3 regions of the Kitasatospora sp. NBC_00070 genome follow, and region 1 is predicted to be linked to each of the others. Evidence: riboswitches for the same ligand, from Rfam matches in the RefSeq annotation. Region 1 holds a riboswitch; each other region holds the start of a gene.
What was found. Region 1 has a riboswitch for thiamine pyrophosphate ahead of OHV05_RS17320 (purine-cytosine permease family protein). Riboswitches for the same ligand answer to the same signal wherever they lie in the genome.
Positions count from the first base shown of each region.

Region 2: another riboswitch for thiamine pyrophosphate. It lies ahead of thiO (glycine oxidase ThiO); the one in region 1 lies ahead of OHV05_RS17320 (purine-cytosine permease family protein).
Region 3: another riboswitch for thiamine pyrophosphate. It lies ahead of thiC (phosphomethylpyrimidine synthase ThiC); the one in region 1 lies ahead of OHV05_RS17320 (purine-cytosine permease family protein).

Region 1 is NZ_CP108247.1:3,729,693-3,734,296, forward strand. It holds tRNA gene OHV05_RS17310 (tRNA-Ser) at 1-17, opposite strand, end outside; gene OHV05_RS17315 (S1C family serine protease) at 78-1,775, opposite strand; TPP riboswitch at 1,977-2,124, shown strand; gene OHV05_RS17320 (purine-cytosine permease family protein) at 2,117-3,454, shown strand; gene OHV05_RS17325 (glycerophosphodiester phosphodiesterase) at 3,543-4,352, shown strand; gene OHV05_RS17330 (ATP-binding protein) at 4,583-4,604, shown strand, end outside.
Region 2 is NZ_CP108247.1:1,701,776-1,706,379, reverse strand. It holds gene OHV05_RS07920 (low temperature requirement protein A) at 1-160, opposite strand, end outside; gene OHV05_RS07915 (endonuclease/exonuclease/phosphatase family protein) at 233-976, opposite strand; gene OHV05_RS07910 (thiazole synthase) at 1,164-1,961, opposite strand; gene thiS (sulfur carrier protein ThiS) at 1,967-2,185, opposite strand; gene thiO (glycine oxidase ThiO) at 2,182-3,333, opposite strand; TPP riboswitch at 3,329-3,442, opposite strand; gene OHV05_RS07895 (NAD(P)/FAD-dependent oxidoreductase) at 3,520-4,604, shown strand, end outside.
Region 3 is NZ_CP108247.1:3,856,121-3,860,724, reverse strand. It holds gene OHV05_RS17895 (cupin domain-containing protein) at 41-358, shown strand; gene tenA (thiaminase II) at 410-1,072, shown strand; gene OHV05_RS17885 (DUF5326 family protein) at 1,268-1,468, shown strand; TPP riboswitch at 1,609-1,738, shown strand; gene thiC (phosphomethylpyrimidine synthase ThiC) at 1,734-3,548, shown strand; gene OHV05_RS17875 (hypothetical protein) at 4,027-4,533, opposite strand.

The sequences.
Region 1 (4,604 bases):
CGCTCGGGCAACTCTCCAGGCGGAGGTCAGCCTAACGGGTCCGGTGGGGTTCCGTGCACACCGTTTTGCCGGTGGGGTCAGTTGTCGCCCTTGCGTTCGCCCAGGGTGACGGTGGTCTTGGCGGCCTTGCCGTCGCGGGTGTACTCGACCTCGACCTTGTCGCCGGGCTTGTACGTCCAGATCTCGCTGACCAGGGTCGGGCCGCTGTCGATGACGTGGCCGCCGAGCTTGGTGATCACGTCGCCGGCCTTGAGGCCGGCCTGGTCGGCGGGGCCGTTGGGGGTGACGGCGGCGCTGTCGCCGACCGCGGAGCTGCGGATCTGCGCGCCGTCGCCCTTGTAGTCGTCGTTGCGCAGCACCCCGAGGATCGCGTAGACCGGCGTGCCGGTCTTGATCAGGTCGCCCGCCACCCGCTTGGCCTGGTTGATCGGGATGGCGAAGCCGAGACCGATCGAGCCGGCCCGGCCGTTGCTGCTGCTGTTGGACTGGATCGCCGAGTTGATGCCGATCACGGCGCCTGCGGCGTCCAGCAGCGGACCACCGGAGTTGCCCGGGTTGATCGAGGCGTCGGTCTGCAGGGCGTTCATGTAGGAGGACTGGGCGCCGGTCTCGTCGCCGGAGGCCACCGGACGGTCCTTGGCACTGATGATGCCGGTGGTGACGGTGCCCTCCAGGCCGTACGGGGCGCCGATCGCAACGGTGGCGTCGCCGACCGCGACCTTGTCGGAGTCACCGAGCGGCAGCGGGACCAGCTTGTCCTTCGGCGGGCTGTCCAGCTTGATCACGGCCACGTCGTAGCCCTGTGCCCGGCCGACCACCGAGGCCGGGTAGGACGAGCCGTCGGAGAACTTGACGGTCAGTTTGCCGCCGCTGGCCGCCGGGGCGACCACGTGGTTGTTGGTGAGGATGTGGCCCTCGGTGTCGAAGACGAAGCCGGTGCCGGTGCCGGACTCCTGCGAGCCCTGCGCCTTGATGGTGACCACGCTCGGCAGCGCCTTGCCGGCGATGCCCGCGACGGACTCGGGCGAGCGGTTGATCGCCTGCTTGTTCTCGCTGGCCTGGACGGTGGTGCTGCTGCCGCGCCCTGACGAGGAGTTCGATCCGCCGTCCCGGTCGCTCACCGCGGCGCCGATCGCGCCCCCGGCCAGACCGGCCAGCAGGGCGACGGCCGCGACCAGCGCGATCAGCCCGCCGCGCTTGCGGCGGGGGGCCGGGACGGCACCCGGGCCGAACGGCTGGCCCGGCAGGCCGGGGCCGCCCGGACCGTCGAGGCCGCCGGGCGGGGTGCCCCAGCTGCCCAGCGGGGTGCCGGCGCCGAACGGGTGGTGCGGCGGCTCGGCGGCCTGGTGGGTCGGCGGGCCCGACTGCACCGGCGGCAGCTCGGCGGCAGGCACGGCCGGCGCGGCCGGAGCCACCGGCGTGGCGTACGGGTTCCCGGCCTGAGCCGGCGGCGGCACGTCCGGGTAGGCGGCAGGCGCGGGCGCGGGCGGCGGCGGCGCGTCCAGGTAGGACGGCGCCGCGGCCACCGGCGGCGCGGGCGGCAGCACCGGCGGCGGTGCGTCGAGGTAGGACGGGGCGGCCGGGGCCGGCGGCGGGGTCACCTTGCCGAAGGCGACCGTCGGCGTCGGCTCGGCGGCCGGCGGGGCCGCCGCCGGGACGGCAGGAGCAGCGGGGGCATCGGCCGACACGCTCTCAGCCGGACTCACCACCCCCTGGCCCGTGGAGGTGCGCTCCTCCTCGGGCCCGGTGGACCCACTCGCGTGCTCGGTGCTCACGGACGACCTCCATAGCTGACAGAACCTTGGTCCACAGTTTTTCGTATGCGTGATTCGGTTGTCGTATGGGGCCCGGTGAAGAACTCTTAAGAATCCTTACCCGTTCCCGACACGATCCCCGGGGGTCCGCTTCGTCCCGCGATCCGGACGGCCACCCGCTCGCCTTGGTGTTCGGCCGCCCGGCCGCTAGCCTGGCGCTCCAAACTGACACGCGGGAGCTTGGACCGTCCAGGCTGAGAGTGCGCGGAACGACCGTACGCCATGCAGGTGCTGGCACTACGGCGAGGGAGCGCAGACCGCTCGAACCTGTCCGGGTAATGCCGGCGTAGGGAGCATCGGCCATGACGGCTGTTTCGCCTGCCCCTGTCCAGGAACCGTCCGCGCGCGCCGAGGCGCCGCTCGTCCTGGACACCGCACCTCCTCGCACCCTCGACTTCCGGGCGCTGTTCTCGCTCTGGGCCAACCTCGGGGTCAGCCTGATCGGCTTCACCAGCGCGGCCACCGTGATCGGTGCCAAGGGCTCCGAGCTCTCGCTGGTCGCCGCGATCACCGCCACCGTGGTGGGCACCGTGATCGGCACCGCGATGCTCGGGGTGACCGCCCTGATCGGCGCCCGGACCGGCGCGCCCGCGATGACGGTGCTGCGCGGCCTGTTCGGCACCCGGCTGTCCTACGTGCCGACCGTGCTGAACATCGCCCAGTGCATCGGCTGGGGCGTGTACGAGCTGCTGGTGATCGCGATGGGCGCCCAGGAGGTGACCGGCTCGCAGGGCTGGCGCTGGCTGTTCGTGGTGCTGGCCGGTCTGCTGACCACCGCGCTGACCATCTGGCCGCTCGGCGCGATCGCGGTGCTGCGCAAGTACGTGACGATCGCCGTCGGCATCGCGATGGTCTACTTCACCGTCCAGCTGGTCCGCCAAGGCGTGCCGAACCCCGGTGCGGGCAACTGGACCGGCTTCCTCTCCGCGACCGACGCGATCATCGCGGTCTCGATCTCCTTCGTGCCGCTGGCCGCCGACTACACCCGGCACGCCCGCACCGCCGGTGCGGCGTTCTGGGCCACCTTCTCCGGCTACACGCTGGCCCAGGTCTGGTGCTACCTGCTGGGCGTGGTGGCACTGCTGCAGTCCGACGGCGACCCGAGCCGGATCTTCTCCTCCTTCACCGGGGTGGCCGCGGGCTGGGCCTTCCTGCTGGTGCTGGTGGTCCGGGAGACCGACCAGTCCTTCGCCAACGTGTACTCGACCGCGATGTCGATCCAGAACCTGCTGCCGAAGGTCGACCGCCGGCTGCTGACCGGTGGGATCGGCGCGCTGGTGACCGTACTGGCGCTGCTCACCGACGAGTTCACCGCCTCGTACTACGCCTTCCTCGGCCTGATCGGCTCGGTCTTCGTGCCGATGTTCGCGGTGCTGGCGGCCGACTACTTCCTCGGCTCGGGCCGGCGCGGCTGGAACCTGGCCGAGGACGCCCCGGCCCGCTGGCTGATGCTGCTGCCGTGGGCGCTCGGCTTCGCGACCTACCAGTTCATCGCCCCGACCGCGATCGACGGCTGGAGCGACCGCTGGCACGACCTGCAGTCGGCGACCGGTTTCGAGGCGCAGCCCTGGACCTCGGCCTCGGTGCTCAGCTTCCTGGTCGCGGCGCTGGCCACCCTCGCGGTGACCCGGCGGAAGTAACACCGACCGGCCGCCGCCCCGGGAACTTCACCCGGAGTTTCCCGTGGCGGCGGCCGCCGGTCGTCCGGCTGCTCGTAGGGTTACCGGTGTGGATACCCGGAACCAGCCGTTGACCAGCCAGGACGCCACCGACTGCGGCGCCGTGAAGGTGATCGCGCACCGCGGCTCCTCGGCCGCCCGCGCCGAGCACACCCTGGCGGCCTACGCGCTCGCCGTCGCGGAGGGCGCCGACGGCCTGGAGGCCGACATCCGGCTGACCGCCGACGGGCAGCTGGTCTGCGTGCACGACCGGACGGTCCACCGGACCTCGGACGGCCGGGGCGCGGTCTCCGCCCTGACGCTGGCTCAGCTGAACGAGCTCGACTTCGGCTCCTGGAAGGCCCCGGCGGCTCCCGAACCCAGCCCCGTCCTGACGCTGGCCCAGTTGCTCGAACTGGTCGCGGACGCCGGGCGGCGGGTGGAGCTGGCCATCGAGACCAAGCACCCGACCCGGTTCGCGGGGCGCACCGAGGCCGAGTTGCTCCGATTGCTCACCCGGTACGGACTGCTTCCGGACAGCCCGGAGGGGTCCACGGTGCGGGTGATGAGCTTCTCCGAGCTCTCGCTGCACCGGATCCGCCGGGCCGCGCCCGCCGTTCCGACCGTCTACCTGTTCGACCGCAGGCTCCCGGTGCTCGGCCGGACCAAGGCGCTGCCCGGCGGCGCCCGGATCGCCGGGCCCGGCATTGACCTGGTCCGGTCCAATCCCGGGCTGGTGCGCGCGCTGCGCCGGGCGGGGCACTCGGTGCACGTCTGGACGGTGGACGAGGCCGCCGATGTCGAACTCTGCCTGGAACTCGGGGTGACCGCGATCATCACCAATCGGCCGCGCGCCGTGCTCGACCAACTCGGCCGATAAACGCCCCGCGCGAGGGGCGCGAACTGGCGCGAACTCCGGCGTGAAGTACCGGGAGTGGCCAATTCCGGCCGTTTGGACAACGGTCTGTGAGCAGCTAATCACCATTTGCGTACGGTGAGTTGCGGTGCCCGTTAATGTCCCGCCGCGATCGCCGGATGCCCGTTTCCGACCCATTACCAAGGGGCATCCATCCCTCGGCGAATGCTGAAGGAGGTCCGGGGGTGGCGTTGATGATGGCACAAGAGGTGCCGA
Region 2 (4,604 bases), 2.0 Mb from region 1:
AGGCCGGGAAGAACAGCACCAGGAAGGTCCCGAACTCCTTCGCCCCGGGATCGCCGTGCAGCCCGTGCGCCAGCACACTGACCGTCACCACGAAGACCAGGTCGAAGAAGAGCTCGAACCAGTCGGCGTGGTGGTCCTCCTGCTCCGCTGCTTCACTCATCCGCCCACTGTGCGGACCGCCCGCCCGGTGGGCCCGGCAGGCGCACGGGCGGCGGCGGGCGGAATGACCCGTCTAGCCGGGTGGCAGCCTGAGCACCGCGAGCAGCGGCAGGTGGTCGGTGGCGGTCAGCAGGTCGGCCGGCGCGACGCCCGGCAGTTCGTGCGGGACGCCGCAGGCCAGCACGGTGACGTCGGGGGAGGCGAAGACGGCGTCGATCCGCTGGTACGGGTCGGCCGGCACCGAGGTGTTGGTGCCGCCCCAGGGCGCCACCACATGGCCGTCCCGGTAGGTCGCCGCGAGCCGCTGCCAGCCGGGGCCGTCCGGGTGCTCGTTGAAGTCGCCCGCGATCACGGCGGGTTCGTCCGGCCCGGCCTGGCCGGGCAGCAGGGCGAACTGCTTCAGCCGCTCGTCCTGGTCCAGGCTGAGGTGACAGCTGGTCAGCACGAACGGCACCGAGCGGCCGATCCGGACCTTCGCGGTGGCGAAGCCGCGGGCGTGCAGGCCCCGGGTCTTCGGCAGCAGCCGGTCCCGGACCGCCAGCACCTCCACCGCCAGCCGCCCGAGCAGCAGCGGCCCGGCGGCGGCCCGGCCGCCGCCGGAGAGCACCACCGTGCCGGTCCGCCGGGCCAGCCAGGCGGCCTGCCCCTCGGGCCGCCAGTACCGGGGCGACTCCTGGATGCAGACCAGGTCGGGGCGGCAGGCCCGGATCACCCGGACCAGCGCCTCGCGGTCGTCCCGCAACGAACGGACGTTGTAACTGAGCAGCCGGACCACCTGCGCCCCGTCGGGCTCGGTTCCGGACTCGGGGAGGACCACCCGGCCGATGCTAGTGCCGCGCCCGGCAAGGTTCACCCCGTCACGCCGCCCGGCACGCACTTTCGCCGCACCGGGCGAAGGCCGGAGTAGGTCCGCTACGCGTGGCCTCCGCCCGGCACGCCGAGAGCACGCACCGAACCACGCGACGGGGTAACCCTTGCCGGGCACGGCACTAGGTGCCCCGCCGTCAGAACGCGGGCCGTTCGCGGGTGTCGAGGTCGGCGCGGCCCGCCATCGCGGAGGAGGCCTCGGCGTGGAAGCGGCGCGGGATGCGGCCGGCCCGGAAGGCGAGCCGGCCCGCCTCGGTGGCGCGGCGCATCGCGTCGGCCATCAGCACCGGCTCCTGGGCCCGGGTGACGGCGGACGCCAGCATCACCGCCGAGCAGCCCAGCTCCATCGCCAGCGCCACGTCCGAGGCGGTGCCCGCGCCCGCGTCCAGGATCACCGGGACGCCCGCGGCCGCCACGATCAGCTGGAAGTTGTGCGGGTTGCGGATGCCCAGGCCGGAGCCGATCGGCGAGCCGAGCGGCATGATCGCGGCGCAGCCGACGTCCTCCAGCTTGCGGGCCAGCACCGGGTCGTCGTTGGTGTACGGGAGCACCGTGAAGCCGTCGTCGACCAGCGTCTCGGCGGCGTCCAGCAGCTCGATCGGGTCGGGCAGCAGGGTCCGCTCGTCGGCGATCACCTCCAGCTTCACCCAGTCGGTGCCGAGCGCCTCGCGGGCCAGCCGGGCGGTCAGCACGGCCTCCCCTGCGGTGTAGCAGCCGGCCGTGTTGGGCAGCACCCGGATGTTGTTGCGGGTCAGCACGTCCAGCACCGAGCCCTGGGTGCCCGGGTCGACCCGGCGCATCGCGACGGTGGTCAGCTCGGTGCCGGAGACCCGGAGCGCCTGCTCCAGCACCTCCAGGCTGGGGGCACCGCCGGTGCCCATGATCAGACGGGAGTTGAAGGTGACCCCGGCGATGGTGAGGGTGTCGTCGGCCATGGCGGTCAGCCTCCCTGGACTGCGGTGAGGATCTCGACCCGGTCGCCGGCGTCGAGTGCGGTGGTCGCCCAGACGGAGCGCGGCACCACGGCCTCGTTCAGCGCGGCGGCCACGCCGGTCGGGGCGGTGCTCAGGGTGGCGACCAGCTCGGCCAGGGTGGTGCTCGGCGGCACCTGGCGGGGGGTGCCGTTGACGGTCAGGGTCAGCTCGGTCAAGTCGTTCATGCGGCGGCCTTCGGGGTGAAGCGGCTGGGGGAGAAGGGGGCGGCCAGCGCCGGGACGGCACCGGTGGCCAGGTGTTCGGCGATCAGGTCGGCGGTCACCGGGGTGAGCAGCACGCCGTTGCGGTAGTGGCCGGTGGCGGCGACCAGGCCGGGCAGCGCGGTCGGGCCGAGCAGCGGGGCGTTGTCCGGCGACCCGGGCCGCAGGCCCGCGCCGGTCTCCACCAGCGGCAGCTCGGTCAGCCCGGGGACCAGCTCGTGCGCGTCCCGGAGCAGCTCGTAGACACCGCCCGCCGTGACGGTGGTGTCGTACCCCTGCTCCTCGCTGGTCGCGCCGATCACCAGCTCGCCGTCGGCCCGCGGCACCAGGTAGATGTGCTGCCCGCGCACCACGGCCCGGACGTTGCGGGACAGGAACGGCGCGTACCGCTCCGGGATCCGCAGCCGCAGCACCTGCCCCTTCACCGGACGCACCGGCGGCAGCACCCCGGCGGGCAGTCCGGGCAGCAGGTGGCTCTGCGGGCCCGCCGCCAGCACCAGCTGAGCGGCCGTCAGCTCGCCGCCGGTGCTCAGCCGGACGCCGGTGGCCCGGTCCTCCTTGACCAGTAGCCCGGTGACCGAGGCCCGCTGCAGCGTGACGCCGGAGCGTTCGCAGGCCAGCACCAGGGCGGCGGCCAGCCGTCGGCCGTCCACCTGGTGGTCGCCGGTCACGTGCAGGCCGCCCCGGACACCCGGGGCCAGCATCGGTTCGAGCCGCCGGCACTCCCGGCCGGTCAGCCAGTGCGACTCCAGGCCCAGCCGCTGCTGGAACGCGTGCAGCTCGCGCAGCTCGGCCCGGTCGTCGGAGTCCAGCGCGACGGCCAGCGTGCCGGTCTCGCGGTAGCCGGTGTCCAGCTCGGTCAGGTCGGCCAGCTCGGCGACGAAGTCGCGGTAGCGGTCGTTGGAGGCCATCCCCAGCCGGAGCAGCGGCTCCTCGCCGTACTGCAGCTCGGTGACCGGGGCCAGCATGCCGGCCGCGACCTGGGCCGCGCCCCGCCCGTGCTCCGGGTCGACCACGGTGACCCGGAGTCCGCGCTGCGCGGTCCGCCAGGCGACCGCCAGGCCGATGATGCCGCCGCCGATGACCAGCACGTCGCTCTCGGTGCGTGTCACAGTACTTCGCTCTCCCTTCGCCGGAATGACCCGGATCAGGTTCGGACGGTCGCAGGCCGCAGCAGCCCGCCTCTCAGCCCGGTGCACCGGGCTCCCGTGTAACGCCACCCACCATATCCCCGGCCCCGGGCAGCCCGGCGGCCACTGTTCGACGGGCGGACGACTGTGGTGGGTAGGGTGACCGACGTGGCAGAGCTGACGGGTGGACAGGTGGTCGTGGTCGGCAGCGGCATGGCGGGAGCGCAGAGCGCGCTGGCCCTGCGGCAGGGGGGCTGGGCCGGGCCCGTCACCCTGCTCGGCGCGGAACGGGAGCTGCCGTACGACCGGCCGCCGCTCTCCAAGGACGTGCTGCTCGGGCAGCGCGACAGCACCGTGCTGGACGTCGACTGGACCGGTGTCGACCTGCTGCCGGGCCACCGCGCGACCGGCCTGGAGCCCGGCCTGCTGCACACCGACCGGGGCTCGCTGCGGTACGACGCCCTGGTGATCGCGACCGGTGCCAAGCCGGTCACCCTCCCCGGCGCCCGGACCCTGCGCACCCTGGACGACGCACTGACGCTGCGGGCGGGCCTGCGGCCGGGGCGGCACCTGGTGCTGGTCGGCGCGGGCTGGATCGGCGCCGAGACCGCCACGGTGGCCCGGCAGCTCGGCTGCGAGGTGACGGTGGTCGAGGCCGCCGCGACGCCGCTGGCCGGGGCGCTGCCCGCCGAGCTCGGCGGCCTGATGACGCAGTGGTACGCGGACGCCGGGGTCGAACTGCGCTGCGGGGTCGGGGTGGCGGCGGTCGAGCCGGGCGCGGTGCTGCTGGCCGACGGCACCGAGCTGGCCGCCGACGAGGTGGTGGTCGGTATCGGCGCCCGCCCCGCCACCGGCTGGCTGGCCGGTTCGCCGGTGGAGCTGGACCGGGCCGGGGCGATCCTGACGGACGATCGGCTGCGCACGTCGCTGCCCGGGGTCTGGGCGGCCGGCGACTGCGTCGCGTACCCGTCCGCCCGGCTGGGCACCCGGGTGAACGTCCAGCACTGGGACCACGCGCTGCAGTCCGGCCGGGCGGTGGCCGCCTCGGTGCTCGGGGCGGGCACGCCGTACGACCCGGTGCCGTACTTCTGGTCGGAGCAGTTCGGACGGATGGTGCAGTACGCCGGGCGGCACGCGCCCGGCGACCGGATGCTCTGGCGCGGCTCGGCCGAGGACCCGGCCTGGACGGTGCTCTGGCTCCGGGACGGGCGGCTGACCGGGCTGCTCTCGGTGGACCGGCCGCGCGACGTCAA
Region 3 (4,604 bases), 130 kb from region 1:
TTGTTCAATGTGGCCACCACGACATGGAGGGTGCGCCCCGATGAAGGTCTTCCGCCTGGACCAACTCGACGCCGAACGGGCCGCCGAGGAGGGCGCGTACCTGCGCTTCCTGAAGGAACGGAACATGTCCGCCGGGCTGTACGCGCTGTCCCCCGGTGACACCGACCCGCAGTCCAGCCACCCGCAGGACGAGCTCTACCAGGTGGTCAGCGGCCGGGCCGAACTGACCGTCGGCGCCGAGACCACCACGGTCGGCCGGGGCAGCGTGGTCTACGTACCGGCGGGCGTGCCGCACCGGTTCCACCACATCACCGAGGAGCTCCGGGTGTTGGTGGTGTTCTCCCCGCCGGAGGACTGATCCCCACCGCCGGTTAGGGTTCGGCTGGGCCGACCAACCGAGGAGAATCCCGTGACCTTCACCGACGAGCTGTGGTCGGCCATCGAGCCGATCTACGCCGAGATCCTGGCGCACCCCTTCATCGGCGGACTGACCGACGGCACCCTGCCGGCGGACGCCTTCCGGCACTTCGTGGTGCAGGACTCGCACTACCTGCGCGACTACGCCCGCGCGCTCGCCGTCTGCGCGGCGAAGGCGCCCGACGAGCAGGACGTCCGGGCCTTCGCCGACGACGCGGTCGGCGCGCTGGCCGCCGAGCAGGGGATGCACGCCGAGTTCCTCGGCGCCTTCGGCGAGACCGCCGAACAGGCCGCCGCCGAACCGGTGCTGCCCACCACCCGGGCCTACACCAGCTACCTGCTGGCCACCGTCTACGGCGGCTCGTTCGCCGAGGCCGTCGGCGCGGTGCTGCCGTGCTACTGGATCTACGCCCGGGTCGGCGAGCAGTTGCTCACCCGGTCCTCGCCCGACCCGCTGTACGCCAAGTGGATCGCCACCTACGGGGACGAGACCTTCCAGGCCGTGGTGCGCCGGGTGCTGGCACTGACCGACCGGCTCGGCGAGCAGCTCGCCCCGGCCGAACGCCGCCGGGTGATCGAGCACTTCACCACCACCTCGCGCTACGAGTGGATGTTCTGGGACGCCGCCTGGCGGCGCGAGGTCTGGCCGGTCTGACCAGCCGCCGGACGGACCGTCCGGGCACCCCCGACCCCGGGTCGACCCTCCCCGCGGTCTCGGGGTGATCTCCGGGTTCTCTCCGGGCTGGAACCCCTCGGAAGCCGGACCGGTGCCCTGTACCGTCGAAGTATCGAAGCAAGCGGGACGCGACGGAACAGCCGTCACCGGCCCGAGGGGAGAGAAGGAACGGACATGGCTGAGCTCTGGAAGTCGCTGCCCTCGTGGGTGCGCAACATCGTCGTCCCGATCGTGGTGCTGATCCTCGCCTGGAACCTGGTCTGGTTCGTGATCGGCGCGGTCACCTCGCTGATCGCCTTCCTGATCAAGGCCCTGGTCCTGGTGGCCGTCGCGGCCGGTGTGGTGATCCTGGTGAAGAAGGCAGCCAAGAGCTGACCCGCGGCGCACGGACACCGGGCACGGTACCCCTCGCGGGGGTGCCGGGCCCGTCCGCGTTCCGGGCGTCGCGGGGGAGCCGCCCTGGACCAGCCCGGGGCGGACCGCTACGGTGTTGAACGTTTGTTGCAGGCAATTCCGCCTGTGGACACGGGAGCTCGGAGCACCGGGCTGAGAGGGCGCTGAACGGCACGTCACGTGCCGGCCGCTGCGCCGACCGCAGGAACCTGACCGGGTAATGCCGGCGTAGGGAGATAGAGGTCTCATGACCACGTTCGACGCACAGCAGAAGTCTGCCCCGAGCGGCGTGACCAGCGCGACCACCGGTTACCCGACCCCCGCCTGGCGCAAGGCGTACCGCGAGGGATCCCGGCCCGACCTCCGGGTGCCGTACCGCGAGGTGCAGCTGACCAACGGCAAGTCCGTTCCGCTGTACGACACTTCGGGCCCGTACACCGACCCGACCTACCAGCCCGACGTCCGGCGCGGGCTGCCCGCGCTGCGCGACCCGTGGATCCGCCAGCGCGGGGACGTCGAGGAGTACGACGGCCGGGAGGCCCGGCCCGAGGACGACGGGATCAAGCACACCTCGCCGCGCGGCGGGAACCTGCGCAACCTGGACGCGGTCTTCCCCGGCCGTCCGCGCCGCCCGCTGCGCGGACGTGACGGAGTGCCGGTGACCCAGCTCGCCTACGCGAAGCGCGGGATCGTCACGCCGGAGATGGAGTTCATCGCCCTCCGGGAGGGCCTGGACGCCGAGTTCGTCCGCAACGAGGTGGCGATCGGCCGGGCCGTCATCCCGCTGAACGTGAACCACCCCGAGGTCGAGCCGGCCGTCATCGGCACCAACTTCCTGGTGAAGATCAACGCCAACATCGGCAACTCCGCCGTCACCTCCTCGATCGAGGAGGAGGTGGAGAAGATGACCTGGGCGACCCGCTGGGGCGCCGACACCGTGATGGACCTCTCCACCGGCCGCAACATCCACACCACCCGCGAGTGGATCCTGCGCAACTCCCCGGTGCCGATCGGCACCGTGCCGCTCTACCAGGCGCTGGAGAAGGTGGACGGCAAGGCCGAGGAGCTGAGCTGGGAGGTCTACCGCGACACGATCATCGAGCAGTGCGAGCAGGGCGTCGACTACATGACCGTGCACGCCGGCGTGCTGCTGCGGTACGTCCCGATGACCGCGCGCCGGAAGACCGGCATCGTCTCGCGCGGCGGCTCGATCATGGCGGCCTGGTGCCTGGCGCACCATCAGGAGAACTTCCTCTACACCAACTTCGAGGAACTCTGCGACATCCTCGCGGCCTACGACGTCACCTTCTCGCTCGGTGACGGCCTGCGCCCCGGCTCGACCGCGGACGCCAACGACGAGGCGCAGTTCGCCGAGCTGAGGACGCTCGGCGAGCTCGGCCGGATCGCCCGGGCGCGCGATGTCCAGGTGATGATCGAGGGCCCCGGCCACGTCGCGATGAACAAGATCAAGGAGAACATGGATCTCCAGAAGGAGATCTGCGACGAGGCGCCGTTCTACACCCTCGGCCCGCTCACCACCGACGTCGCGCCCGGCTACGACCACATCACCTCGGGCATCGGCGCCGCGATGATCGCCTGGTGGGGCACCGCGATGCTCTGCTACGTCACCCCCAAGGAGCACCTGGGCCTGCCCAACCGGGACGACGTCAAGACCGGCGTGATCACCTACAAGATCGCCGCCCACGCCGCCGACCTGGCCAAGGGCCACCCCGGCGCCTCGGACTGGGACGACGCGCTCTCCGACGCCCGGTTCGAGTTCCGCTGGGAGGACCAGTTCAACCTGGCCCTCGACCCGGAGACGGCCCGCGCCTTCCACGACGAGACGCTCCCCGCCGAGCCCGCCAAGACCGCGCACTTCTGCTCCATGTGCGGCCCGAAGTTCTGCTCGATGAAGATCAGTCAGAAGATCCGCGACGAACACGGCGACGGCTCCACCGCCGTCAGCACCGCCTTCGACGCCGACGCCCTGGCCGGCATGCAGGCCAAGTCCGAAGAGTTCGCCGCCGCCGGCAACCGGGTCTACCTCCCCCTCACCGACTGACCGCCCACCACCCAGACCGCGCTGCCCCGGGGGGAGGAGGGGATCCCCCGGGGCAGCGCTGCACCGTTGTCCGCACGGCTGTTGCCACGAAGGGGGACAGCTGGCGTTGGAGGATCAGCTGTACGAGCCGGCAGCTCCGACAGTCACACCGACGAGAGCCGGGGAGGTCCTGCTGGTGGGGGATGCCGGGACCATCGGAGCAGCCCGTACCTGGCACGAAGCAGTGGGGAACCTCGAGTTGTACGCGCGGGGGCAGCGGGTGGATCCCGCCGGCTGGTCACGGGCGGAAGAGCGGATCAGCCAGGCACGGGACGCGTTCTACGCCAGTGCGCGGCGCGATCTCGGGATCGCGGGTCCCCCTCGGCCGTCGGGGCGTTGGCCCCGGTCGTGGCAGGACCCGGGTCTCGGCTGACGTCCCGTCGCCACCGGGCCGCGCCGCTCCGGGGGCAACGAGAACCCGGAGCAGCGCTTCGTCCGCTCAGGCCTGCCAGTGCGGTTTGCCGCTGACCATGCGGCAGGTGAGCAGGCGGCCGGTGGCGTCGTGGGTGCTCCGGCCGAGGTCGGCGTCCCGGCAGAACTGGCCGGCTTTGTAGCAGTTGCCCGCGTTGGAGACGATCTCGCAGGGGCCGGCCGCCGCCGCGGTGGTGGGGGCGGGGGCGCTCGGGGCGCTGGTGGTGTGGCGGGGCTCGGCGGGTTTGGGGGTGGCCGGGGGTGCGGGGGCCTTGGTGGCCGGGGTGGTCGCCGCCGGTGCGGGGGGTGCGGGCGGCGGGGTGGTGGCGTCGGCCGTCGGGGTGGGGGCCGGGGTCGGAACGACGACGGGTGCGGCGGGGGTGGTCGCGGCGGCCGGGCTGGAGACCACGGTGCGGGCCGGGACACCGGTGTCGGTGGCCGCCGACCCGCAGCCGGTCAGCGAGAAGCCGATCGCGAGGACGAAGCCCGCGGCGGCAGCCAGCCGCCGGCGGCCGACGGGTATGGACGAGGGCATGACGGTGAGGTGCTCCGATCCGTCTCGGGTGGGCAGACCCGGGAGTCAACCAGAGGACGGGCGCGTTGTTC